One region of the Nonomuraea polychroma genome, then DNA from elsewhere that is predicted to be linked to it. Evidence: riboswitches for the same ligand, from Rfam matches in the RefSeq annotation. Region 1 holds a riboswitch; each other region holds the start of a gene.

Evidence for each region. Region 1 has a riboswitch for thiamine pyrophosphate ahead of EDD27_RS48150 (TenA family protein). Riboswitches for the same ligand answer to the same signal wherever they lie in the genome.
Region 2: linked by a shared signal. The riboswitch ahead of thiC (phosphomethylpyrimidine synthase ThiC) and the one ahead of EDD27_RS48150 (TenA family protein) in region 1 are both predicted to bind thiamine pyrophosphate.
Region 3: linked by a shared signal. The riboswitch ahead of EDD27_RS55410 (FAD-dependent oxidoreductase) and the one ahead of EDD27_RS48150 (TenA family protein) in region 1 are both predicted to bind thiamine pyrophosphate.

What each region holds. Positions count from the first base shown of each region.
Region 1 is NZ_SAUN01000001.1:10,340,205-10,344,167, forward strand. Features, by position in the region: gene EDD27_RS48145 (maleylpyruvate isomerase family mycothiol-dependent enzyme) at 53-685, shown strand; gene EDD27_RS48150 (TenA family protein) at 689-1,363, opposite strand; TPP riboswitch at 1,352-1,447, opposite strand; gene EDD27_RS48155 (histidine phosphatase family protein) at 1,465-2,073, opposite strand; gene EDD27_RS48160 (DNA polymerase domain-containing protein) at 2,097-3,056, shown strand; gene EDD27_RS48165 (M28 family metallopeptidase) at 3,177-3,963, shown strand, end outside.
Region 2 is NZ_SAUN01000001.1:11,169,566-11,173,528, reverse strand. Features, by position in the region: gene EDD27_RS52170 (SDR family oxidoreductase) at 1-190, shown strand, start outside; gene thiC (phosphomethylpyrimidine synthase ThiC) at 139-1,731, opposite strand; TPP riboswitch at 1,724-1,836, opposite strand; gene EDD27_RS52160 (class I SAM-dependent DNA methyltransferase) at 1,888-2,490, shown strand; gene EDD27_RS52155 (hypothetical protein) at 2,528-2,881, shown strand; gene EDD27_RS52150 (universal stress protein) at 2,926-3,747, shown strand; gene EDD27_RS52145 (cellulose binding domain-containing protein) at 3,871-3,963, shown strand, end outside.
Region 3 is NZ_SAUN01000001.1:1,986,922-1,990,884, reverse strand. Features, by position in the region: gene thiE (thiamine phosphate synthase) at 1-104, opposite strand, end outside; gene EDD27_RS08815 (Rv2175c family DNA-binding protein) at 82-456, opposite strand; gene EDD27_RS08810 (NAD(P)/FAD-dependent oxidoreductase) at 487-1,650, opposite strand; TPP riboswitch at 1,710-1,826, shown strand; gene EDD27_RS55410 (FAD-dependent oxidoreductase) at 1,816-3,204, shown strand; gene thiS (sulfur carrier protein ThiS) at 3,201-3,401, shown strand; gene EDD27_RS08795 (thiazole synthase) at 3,394-3,963, shown strand, end outside.

The sequences.
Region 1 (3,963 bases):
TTGCTAAGGCTGCCTTATATTAAGGTCACCTTAGCAAACGGAGGAGTGCGGGATGGACCAGGAGAAGATCTGGGCTGCCCTCGAGATCGAGCGGCGCGGCCTGGCCGACCTGCTCGAATCGTTGCCGGCGGCGGAATGGGAGCGGCCCTCACTCTGCGACGGCTGGCGGGTGCGGGACGTGGCCGCCCACCTGGCACTCGCCACCCGGGCGAACCTCGCGTGGGGGCTGGTCGAGTTCGTCCGGGCACGCGGCAACTTCGATCGCATGGTTCACGACTCGGCGGTGCGGCACGCCAGGCTGCCGATCCGCGAGATCGTCGCGCAGGTGCGCGAGTCGGCCGGCTCGCGCCGCCGGGCGCCCTCGACCAAGCCGCTCGACCCGTTGTTCGACGCACTCGTCCACGGCCAGGACATCACCGTGCCGCTCGGCCTCGAGCGTGTCATGCCGCTCGTCCCGGCCCGAGCCTGCGCCACCCACATCTGGGAACGAGGTTTCCCCTTCTACCCGCAGCGGCGGCTACGCGGGCTCCGGCTGGTGGCCACCGACGTGGACTGGGCGGTCGGGGAGGGCGACGTGGTGGAGGGACCCATCCAGGCGCTGCTCCTGCTGCTGAGCGGGCGCCCCGCCGCGCTGCCGAGCCTCACCGGGGCGGGCACGGCGGCGCTGCTGGTCCGCCTGCGGTAGCCGTCACGGGGTGAGCCACCCCGCCGTCGGCCAGGTCTCGCGCCGCCAGGCGCTGTCCCAGAACATCCACTCGTACGCCGCCGCCGTGCAGTAGGCCTGCACCATGGCATCCCTGGTCGCCGGATCGGCCGTGGCGGCCAGCCGGTCGGCGATGGCCTTGGCCTGCGCGACGGAGGCCGCGAACCCCGGGTCCGAATAGGTGTCGATCCACTTCCGGTACGGATGGTCCGGCACGTCGCCGGTGCGCCGCAGCAGCGCCGTGCCGACGTCCTGATAGATCCAGAAGCACGGCAGCACCGCTGCCGCCAGCACCGGGTAGGGCGCGGCGAGCGCCGTGGCCTGCAGGAACGACGCGTACGCCAGGCAGGTCGGCGACGTGGCGATCCCGGCCGCGTCGGCGCCGAGCTCCTCGACGTACCCGGCGTGCAGCAGGCGCTCGGCGGCCAGGGCGGTGTGCGCGCTCTGCGCGAAGAACGCCGCGTCCGCCGGGTCGGTGGCCCGGGCCGACGCCGTGGCCAGGGCCTTGGAGAACGCCTCCAGATAGCGGCCGTCCTGCACGATGTAGAACGCGAACCGGTCCCGGTCGAGTGTGCCGTCGCCGAGCGCGACGTTGAAGGGATGATCGTGGATGGCGGTCATCAGCTCGGCGGTACGCAGCCACATGTCGTCGCAGAACATCGACGTCCCTTCGCTAGTGCGAACTAGAGCAGGTTCAACGGGTGTGATCTCAGCCCGGGCCTCCGGGCACCCCGCGTCAACGGCCTCACTGTAACAGGGACTCACTCCCGCAGCTCGGGCGGGAATCCGGTCCAGCGCAGCTCGGCGGGCAGGTGCCCCATGTCGTTGTAGAAGAGCACCGAGGAGGGGCGGTCGGGGGCGTACCGGATGACGGTCAGGGCGGCGTTGCCGTGGTTGAGGCCGAGCCAGCGCCACTTCGGGGCGTCCAGCGCGGCGCGGACGAGCCAGCCGATCAGGAAGTTGTGGGTGACGACCAGCTCGTGGCGGGGGCCCTCCGTCACCGGGCCCGTGAACGTGCGCATGGCCTCGGCGGTGAGATCGTCTTCGGCGGCGGGGAACTGCTGGAGAAAGCCGAGGAACCGGTCGGCGTGCTCCGGGGGCAGCTCCTCCTTCGCCGGCAGGTAGGGAATGTAGTCCCCGGCGGCCTCGGAAACGCGCAGCGGGACGCCGGGGAGCTGCGCGCCGATCAGGCGGGCGGTCTGCGTCGCCCGGGGGAGCGGGCCGTGGTGGATGGCGGAGAGGGGGACGTCCTTGAGCCGCTCGCCGAGGAGCGTGGCCTGGCGGCGGCCGTTCGCGGTCAGGGATCGTTCGTCGGAGGTGGCCTCGCCGTGGCGGGCCAGGTAGAGGTAACGGGTCATGGTCTCGCCCATTCTTCCCCGATATGGTGAGGCGGGTGAGCAGCGATGAGACGCGTGACGGGGTGGCCCTGAGCAACCTCGACCAGCCGCTGTTCGACGGGGCGGGTGCGACCAAGCGTGACCTGGTCGACTACCTCGACGCGGTCGGCGACCGCATCCTCCCGGTCCTGCGCGACCGGGCGCTCTCGGTGATCCGGGTACGCCCCGGGCAGGAGCCCTTCATGCAGAAGAACCTGCCGAAATACGCCCCCGAATGGGTGGAGAGGTTCTCCGTCTGGGCCGAGGCGTCACGCCGGCAGGTGACGTACGCGGTGTGCAACGACCGGCGGACGCTGCTGTGGTTCGCCAACCAGCGGGCGGTCGAGTATCACCCGTCGCTGTTCGCCGGCGACCAGCCCACGCACATGGTGCTCGATCTCGACCCGCCCGAGGGGAGCGAGTCCTTCGGGCTGGCCGTGCGCGCCGCGTTCCTCGTCCGCCAGGCGCTGGAGGAGGCGGGGCTGGCGGGCGCGGTGAAGACCAGCGGAGCCAAAGGCGTGCACGTGTTCGTGCCCGTGGCGGCGGGGACCGCCGTGGACGACCTGGCCGCGGCCACCCGCGCGGTGGGCGCGCGCGCCGAGCGGGTGGATCCGGCGCTGGCCACCACGGCGTTCATCCGCGAGGACCGTGCGGGCAAGGTGTTCATCGACTCCACCCGGGCAGGCGGCGCCACGGTCGTGGCCGCCTACAGTCCGCGCGTGCGTCCCGGCGTGCCGGTGTCCTTCCCGGTGCTCTGGTCGGACCTCGACCGGGTGGCGCCGGGCGACTTCACCGTGCACACCGCGGCCGGGCTGCTCAAGGACGCCGACCCGTGGGCGGAGGCCATGCCCGCGCCGCAGCGGCTGCCCGCCGACCTCATCGAGGAGGGGCACACGATCCCGATCGCCCGCGTGCAGGCGATGCACGAGGGCAAGCGCCGCGCCGAGCTCCGTCGCGCGCGCCGCGCCGCGGAGTGAAAGTCCCTGAATTTGGTCTATTGGTAGGCATTCCCGGCGGTGCGGAGCCGGGTTAGTGTCGCGTTCGGGCGAGGCTCGGGGGGACATTACTCGCCTTTCTGTCCCTAGGGAGTACCCCGCATGCGCAGATTCGTCATCGCACTCATCTCCGCGCTCGCCTTGCCGCTCGCCTTGGCGACGCCCGCCAACGCCGGCGGGCTCGACGACGCCTTCGCCAAGCTGCTCGTCCAGCAGGTCAAGGGCACGAACGTGCACAAGCACCTTCAGGCCCTGCAGGACATCGCCACCGCCAACGGGGGCAACCGCGCGGCCGGCACCACCGGCTACGACGCCTCCCGCGACTACGTGGCGGACAAGCTGCGCAGGGCCGGCTACAAGGTCACGCTGAATCCGATCAACTTCGTCGAGAGCTGGAGCGAGAAGACGGCGCCCACGCTCAATCTGACCGCGCCCACCCCAAAGGCCTACGTCCCCAACGAGGACTTCTTCACCTTCCAGCCCTCCCCGTCCGGTGACGTGACCGCCCAGGTCCAGGGCGTGGACCTGACACTGCCGCCCGCGCCGACGCCGAGCTCCACCAGTGGCTGCGAGGCGTCCGACTTCGCCGGGTTCGTGGCGGGACGGATCGCGCTCGTCCAGCGCGGCACATGCGCGTTCGTCACCAAGATCCAGAATGCGGCCGCGGCGGGCGCGACCGGGATCATCGTGTTCAACGAGGGCCAGCCGGGGCGTACCGAGGCGTTCGCGCTGGACATCGGCGAGTGGCGGGCCGGGATCCCCATGGTGTTCGCCGACTTCGCCGTGGGCAACGAGCTCGCGAGCACGGCCGGCGCGACCGTACGGCTCAAGGTCGACGCCAACCTCGTGCTCGGCACCAACGAGAACGTGATCGCCGAGAGCCGCTTCG
Region 2 (3,963 bases), 830 kb from region 1:
GACGCCGCTGATCCCGGCCACGATGCCGGAGGAGAAGGTGGAGAAGTTCGGCAAGCACGTGCCGATGGGGCGACCCGCCGATCCGGACGAGATCGCCCCCTCGTACGTCTTCTTCGCCGCCGAACGGCTTTCGTCGTACTACACGGGCGAGGTGCTGGCCCCCGTCGGCGGCGAGACCCTGCCGGGCTGATCGATGTAGACCGTGCCGCCGCGCTGCCGGAACTCCGCCGCCTTCTCCGCGAAGCCGGCCTCGCGAATGTCGTGGCTGATCCGCATGGAGCAGAACTTGGGCCCGCACATCGAGCAGAAGTGCGCGGTCTTGGCCGGCGCCGCAGGCAGGGTCTCGTCGTGGAAGGCGCGGGCGGTCTCGGGATCGAGTGACAGGTCGAACTGGTCCTCCCAGCGGAACTCGAACCGCGCGTCCGACAGCGCGTCGTCCCACTCCTGCGCCCGCGGGTGCCCCTTGGCCAGGTCCGCCGCGTGGGCGGCGATCTTGTACGTGATCACGCCGGTCTTGACGTCGTCCTTGTCCGGCAGGCCGAGGTGCTCCTTGGGGGTGACGTAGCAGAGCATGGCGGTGCCGAACCAGCCGATCATGGCGGCGCCGATGCCGGAGGTGATGTGGTCGTAGCCCGGCGCGATGTCGGTGACCAACGGCCCGAGGGTGTAGAAGGGAGCGTCGTCGCAGAGCTCGCGCTGCAGGTCGACGTTCTCCTTGATCTTGTGCATGGGCACGTGTCCCGGGCCCTCGATCATGACCTGGACGTCGTGCTCCCGCGCGATCGTCGTCAGCTCGCCGAGCGTGCGCAACTCGGCGAACTGGGCCTCGTCGTTGGCGTCCGCGATCGAACCTGGCCGCAGCCCGTCGCCCAGCGAGAACGACACGTCATAACGCGCCAGGATCTCGCACATCTCGGCGAAGTACTCGTACAGGAAGCTCTCACGGTGGTGCGCCAGGCACCACGCGGCCATGATGGAGCCGCCGCGCGAGACGATGCCGGTCTTACGGCGGACGGTGAGCGGCACGTGTTCGAGCCGCACCCCGGCGTGCACGGTCACATAGTCCACGCCCTGCTCGCACTGCTCGATGAGCGTGTCCCGGTAGACCTCCCAGGACAGATCCTCCGGACGGCCCTTGACCTTCTCCAGCGCCTGGTAAATGGGCACGGTGCCGACCGGCACCGGCGAGTTGCGGATGATCCACTCGCGGGTCTCGTGGATGTCCGGGCCGGTGGACAAGTCCATGATCGTGTCCGCGCCCCACCGGGTGGCCCAGGTCATCTTCTCGACCTCCTCCTCGATGGAGGACGTCACGGCGGAGTTGCCGATGTTGGCGTTGATCTTCACGAGGAAGTTGCGGCCGATGATCATGGGTTCGGACTCGGGGTGGTTGACGTTGGCGGGGATGATGGCCCGGCCGGCCGCGACCTCCTGGCGTACGAACTCGGCGTCGAGTCCCTCGCGGACGGCCACGAACTCCATTTCCTTGGTGATCAGGCCCTTCCGCGCGCAGGCGACCTGGGTGACGGGGTGGCCGGCTGCGCGGCGCTCGCGTACCCACTGCTCGCGCAGACGGGGCAGCCCGCGCCGGACGTCGGTCTCGAGGGCGGGGTCGGTGTACGGGCCCGACGTGTCGTACAGGGTCACGGTCGAACCGTTGGAAAGGTGCACCTGACGCATCGGCACGCGGAGGTCACCGGTGTAAATCTTGGAAAAACGCGCGCCATTCATCGCGCAAACTCCCTTCGCCGGCATTATCCGGAGCAGGTTCTGGCGGTCGGCGGCTGTCAGCCGTCCTCTCAGCCCGGTCAGCACCGGGCTCCCGCGTTGGACGGCGTTGATCGTACCCACCTGTTAAGCCGCGCCAAACCTGGCATGATCGAGGTAATGGATGATCCCGTTTCGCGCACCACAGCGACCTACGACCGCATCGCACGTGATTTCGACGCGCGCGCCAGCCGCAGCGACGGCTTCCTGGCCTTCCGCCAGCGATTCGCCGACGCGGCGCGGGGCTTGGTGACCGATCTCGGGTGCGGTCCCGGGCATGACGCGGCCTGGTTCCAAGAGCAGGGGCTGCCGGTCATCGGAGTCGACCGCTCGATCGAGATGACCAGGCTGGCCGCCGCCCGCGGAGTGCCGACCGTGCGAGGCGACCTGCGCAGGCCGCCGCTCGCCCCCGGCTCGCTGGCCGGCCTGTGGTCCTCCGCCGCGCTGCTCCACGTGCCCGCCGAGGAGACCGAGCCGACGTTGCGCGCCTGGTGGGCGACGCTGCGGCCGGGTGGCGTGCTGGGCCTGAGCACCTCGGCCGGCGACGGGGAGGGCTGGGAGCCGGTTCCGTACGACACCGAGGTCTTCCGGTGGTTCGTCCACCGCCACCCCGATACGCTGCTCGCGACGCTGGAATCGGCCGGGTTCGAGGTCCTGGAGCAGGAGATGAGCACGTGGAACCGCACCTGGCTCAGCGTGCTGGCGCGCCGCCGTGAGGTTTGACGATCGCCCTCGGCGGTACCACCCCCTCAGGGGGACTATGAAGAAAATAGCCGCTGTCGCAGGACTCGTGGTGGTGGCCGCGTTGGGAGGGACCAGCGCTGCCGGGGACGGCATCGACCAGCACGAAGTCAGTCAAGAGCAGTACCAGACCCTGATCGCCCAGTGCCAGTACGCCAATACGGCACGGGCGCGGACGCAGTGCCGCGAGGAGGTCAAGGCACGGTACCGGATCGGCAAAACCGACAGGTCGCTCGACTGCCGCACGTTCTCCGGCGTGACCGTCTGCGGCACGCTGAGGCTCAGCAAGGCCGAGCGCCAGTGCACCGAGGACTCCACGGAACAGGGCGTGTCCTTCCGCCGGGCCGAGGTGGAGTGCTACGCGTTCTCCTAGACCCTAGAAGATCCTGAAAGGCCGTCGTCGTGATCATCGTTGGGGTGGACGGTTCACGCACCGGGCTGGAGGCCGCCGCGTGGGCCGCCACCGAGGCCGCCCTTCGCCGCACGTCGCTCGTCATCGCTCATGCCGTGTCGAAATGGGTGGCCGAAGACACGCCCAGCGGCCACTATGCCGAGGTCGGCCGGTGGATGCGCGAGGGCGCCATGACAGTGCTCGCAGCGGCCGAAGACCGGGTACGCCGCGAGCATCCGGAGGTCGATGTGGCCACCGAGCTGCTGCCCGGCGATCCCCGTACCACATTGATCGACGCCTCCGAGAGCGCCGAGCTGCTGGTCGTGGGCAGCCGCGGGATCGGTGGCGTACGCGGGCTGCTGGTCGGCTCCGTCGCGCACGGAGTGGCCGCGCACGCCCGTACGAACGTGGTTCTCATCCGGGACGTTCCCCGGCCGGCCCGCAGGGAGGTGGTGGCCGGGGTGGACGGCTCACCCGGCGGCCTGCGCGCGCTCGACTTCGCCCTCGCCGAGGCAGAGTTGCACGGTTCACGGGTACATGCCGTACAGGCGTGGGCCTGGCCGCACCCCAGCGGCTTCGAACCGGCCGACCCCGACGGCGAGCAAGATGCCCTCCGCGCCCTGCAGGAGCTGGTGGCCGACGGCCGGGCACACCATCCGGGGATCGACGTGGTGGCCGAGGTCATCCACGGGCACCCCATCGAGGTGCTCAAGGAAGCCGCGACGCGGGCCGACCTGCTGGTCGTGGGGTCGCGCGGACACGGTCAACTGACCGGGATGATCATGGGTTCGATCAGCCAGGCCCTGCTCCACCACGCGCCGGGCCCGCTCGCCATCGTCCGCCCTTGATCTGAAAGTTACATCCCGGATCGCGTATCGCCGCAGGTCGCGTCCCAGTGCCCGGGCCGCCGCCTTCCCGTCTCCAAGCCGCGCTCTTACGATCAGCGCCAGGCGACGACGGGAGTGCGGACGATGCGGAAGACCTGGGCGTTACTGGCGGCGTTGCTGGCGATGGCCGGCGCGGTGATGTTCTTGACGACCACCCCGGCCGGCGCCGCCGCCATC
Region 3 (3,963 bases), 8.4 Mb from region 1:
CCGCCGGCCAGCACCGAGTCGAGGAACTCCGCGAGGTCGCCGCGGTCGCGGCGGCCGTCGGTGCAGAGGTAGAGGCGGGCCTCAGAAAGCGAGGGCTTGGGCACGCCGCTTGACCTCCGTGTGACGGCCGGCCTTGATCGCCTCGATGGGCGACCCCGGCAGGGACTCGTCGGGGGTGAAGAGCCAGCGCAGTGCTTCGACGTCGTCGTAGCCGGCGTCCTGCAACACGGTCAGTGTGCCGGGCAGGCCCTTCATCACGTCCTTCCCATCGAGGAACACCGCGGGCACCTGCGGCCCGCCGCTGCCCCGGCGCACGCCGAGGAGCTTGTGGTCCTTCAGGAGCTGCTTGGCCCGCCCTATGGGAAGCTCAAGGCGCTGGGCCACTTCGGGGAGCGTCAGCCACTCGTCCACGAGCTGGTCGGTCTCCCGGTCGATCTGTGCAACAGAAAGCGTCACGAAACCACAACTACCACATGCCGTGCTTGCTCAAACAACACAATCTCGTAGGGATACTTCTGGATCTACCAGGCGTTCCGCGTCGAGACGGTGTCCCGCGCCGATGATTCTGCGTCCCTGTACGAGATCTCGCGGCCGATCCACGGCGAGCACCGCGGCCAGGGCGCCGTCGGCGGCGAGCCAGACGGCCGACCACTTGCCTTCCGGGTCGCCGCGGTAGATGAGCCGCTCCCCCGCCGGGTGGTGCCCGGCGTACTGGACCATGTGCCCGAACTGCTCCGACCAGAAGTACGGCACCGGGTCGTAGACCGCGTCCTCGCCCAGCAGCGTGGCGGCGGCGACCTCGGGGGCGTTGAGCGCGGTGTCCCAGTGCTCGATCCTGAGCCGGGTACGGAAGCGGCGCGACCACCAGGCGGCGCAGTCCCCGACGGCGACCGTGTTCGGCAGGGAGGCCCGCAGGTGCTCGTCGACGACGACGCCGTTGTGCAGGTCGATGTCGGCGTCGGCCAGCCATTCGACGGCGGGCCGCACGCCGATGCCGGTCACGACCACGTGGGCCTCGACGAACTCGCCGTCCACCAGCCGCACGCCGCCCTCGTCCACGGACCGGACCATGGTGTTCAGCCGCAGGTCGATGCCCTCGTACCAGCGCTGGGTACGGGCCCCGATCTCCGTGCCGACGGCGGTCGCGAGCGGGGTGGCGGCCGCCTCGATCACCGTGACCGCGCAGCCGGCGCGGCGGGCGGCGGTGGCCACCTCGGCGCCGATCCAGCCGGCGCCGATGATCGCCACCCGGGCGCCGGGCACGAGCATGGCCCTGAGCTCGTGGGCGTCGTCGAGGGTGCGCAGCACGTGCTGGGGCCCGTCGCCGGGCAGCCTGATCGGCTCGGATCCGGTGGCGATGACCAGGCCGTCGTAGCCGACTTCGCCCTCGGTGGTCTCCACGACGCCCGCGCGCAGCGCCTTGGCGCCCACGCCCGGGCGGAAGGCGACGTCGAGTGCGGTGAGGTCGGTGTCGACGAAGCTGCTGTCGGCCTCGCCGAGGAGCACGCTCTTGGACAGGGGCGGGCGGTCGTAGGGGCGATGCCGCTCCTGCCCGATCAGCGTGATTCTGCCGCCGAACCCTCGCCCACGCAGGGCCTCCACCGTGCGGACGCCCGCCAGGCCCGCTCCCACCACCACGACATTGTCCACGTTCATGACCTTAACGGGGGCCGTTCTTGGACGTCGCACCGAGGCCGTAGGCTGAGGAGGTAAAGACGCGCGGGAGTCCGGCCGTTACCGGGCTGAGAGGAAGGCTGCACCGGGCCTTCGACCGCAAGACACCTGATCCGGATCATGCCGGCGAAGGGAGCGCATGTGGATGTGATCGTAGGCGGCGGGATCGTCGGACTGTCCATCGCGTGGCGGATGGCCCGGGCGGGGCGCGCGGTCACCGTGGTGGATCCGGCTCCGGCCTCGGGGGCCTCCTACGCGGCGGCGGGGATGCTGGCCCCGGTCAGCGAGGTGACGTACACGGAGGCGCCGCTGCTGCGGCTGGGCATGGCGTCACTGCGCCGCTGGCCGTCCTTCGCCGCCGAGCTCGCCCAGGACGCCGGCCTCACCGGGCGCAGCGACGACGCCCTGGCCACGGCGGGCGGCATCTCGGACGGGACGGCCCGGTCCGGCGACGGCGATCCGGGGACGACCGCCGAGGTGGCCGGGCTCGGGGCGTTCGGCGGGCTGGAGATCGGCGACGCGGCTCGGCACGGGCTGGACCTGCGTGCGGACGGGACGCTCGACGTGGCGTTCGGGGCCGACGATCTCGCGGCGCTGGACGAGCTGGCGGCTTTCATGGACAAGCTCGGGCTGCCGGTCGAGCGGCTGACCGGGCGCGAGTGCCGCCGCCTGGAGCCCATGCTGGCCCCGTCGGTGCGCGGCGGGCTGCTGGCTCCCGGCGACGCCTGGGTGGATCCGCGCCGCGTGACGGCGGCCCTGCTCGCGGCCCTGGAGCGGCTGCGGGTGCCGCTGGTGCGGGCGCGTGCCGCGGGCCTCCTGCGCGACGAGGACGGCAGGGTCATCGGGGTACGCCTGGAGCCGCCGACGGGTGCCCCCGGCACGCCGCGAGAGGAATCTGAGCCGCCGTCCGAGCTGCGGGCGGAGCGGGTCGTCCTGGCGGCGGGGGCCTGGAGCGGCGAGCTGGCCGAGGTGCCGGTGCGGCCGGTCAAGGGGCAGATCATGCGGTTGCGTTCCCCGCAGCCGCTGCTCAGCCGGTGCGTACGCGGCACCGTGCACGGCTCGTACGTCTACCTCGTCCCTCGCGGCGACGGCGAGCTGGTCGTCGGGGCCACCCAGGAGGAGCTGGGGTTCGACACCAGGGTGACCGCGGGCGGGCTCTACGAGCTGCTGCGCGACGCCAGAGAGCTGGTGCCGGGCGTGACCGAGCTGGAGATCGCCGACGTGGTGGCCGGGCTGCGGCCGGGCACGCCGGACAACCTGCCGATCATCGGCCCGAGCGGGACGCCGGGGCTCGTCCTGGCCACCGGGCACTACCGGGGCGGTGTGCTGCTCGCGCCGCTCACGGCGGCGCTCGTGCTGGGCGACGCGGGCGATTCGAGCGGCTTGGGCGACTTGGGTGGCTCGGGCGACTTTGGTGGCTTGGGCGACTTGGGTGGGTCAGGCGACTTGGGTGGGTCAGGCGACTTGGGTGGCGAAGAAGGTCGGCTGGCGGCGTTGTGCTCGCCGGGGAGGTTTCAGGAAATCTCATGATTGTGACGATCAACGGGGCCGCGCACGAGGTCGCCGACGGCACGACCGTGGCGCAGGCCGTACGGACCTTGACCACGGCCACCACCGGGGTGGCCGTGGCCGTGAACGACGAGGTGGTCACGCGGAGCGCCTGGGAGACGACGGCGCTCAGCGACCGCGACCGCATGGAGGTGCTGACGGCGGTGCAAGGTGGATGATCTGATCATCGCCGGGGAGAAGTTCTCCTCCCGGCTCATCATGGGGACCGGCGGCGCGCCTTCCCTGGAGGTGCTCGACCACGCGCTGGCCGCGTCCGGCACCGAGCTGACCACGGTCGCCATGCGGCGGCTGGACCCCGGGGCCCGCGGCTCCGTTCTGGACGTGCTGCGCAAGCGGGACATCAAGGTGCTCCCGAACACGGCCGGCTGCTTCACGGCGGGCGAGGCCGTGCTGACGGCGCGGCTGGCCAGGGAGGCGCTCGGCACGAACTGGGTCAAGCTGGAGGTCATCGCCGACGAGCGGACGCTGCTGCCCGACCCGATCGAGACGTTCGACGCGGCCGAGCGGCTGGTGGCGGAGGGCTTCGTGGTGTTGCCGTACATCGGCGACGACCCGGCGCTGGCCCGGCGGCTGGAGCAGGCCGGCTGCGCGGCCGTGATGCCCCTGGGGGCGCCGATCGGCTCGGGGCTGGGCATCCGCAACCCGCACAACATCGAGCTGATCGTGGAGGCCGCCTCGGTGCCCGTGATCCTCGACGCGGGCATCGGCACGGCCAGCGAC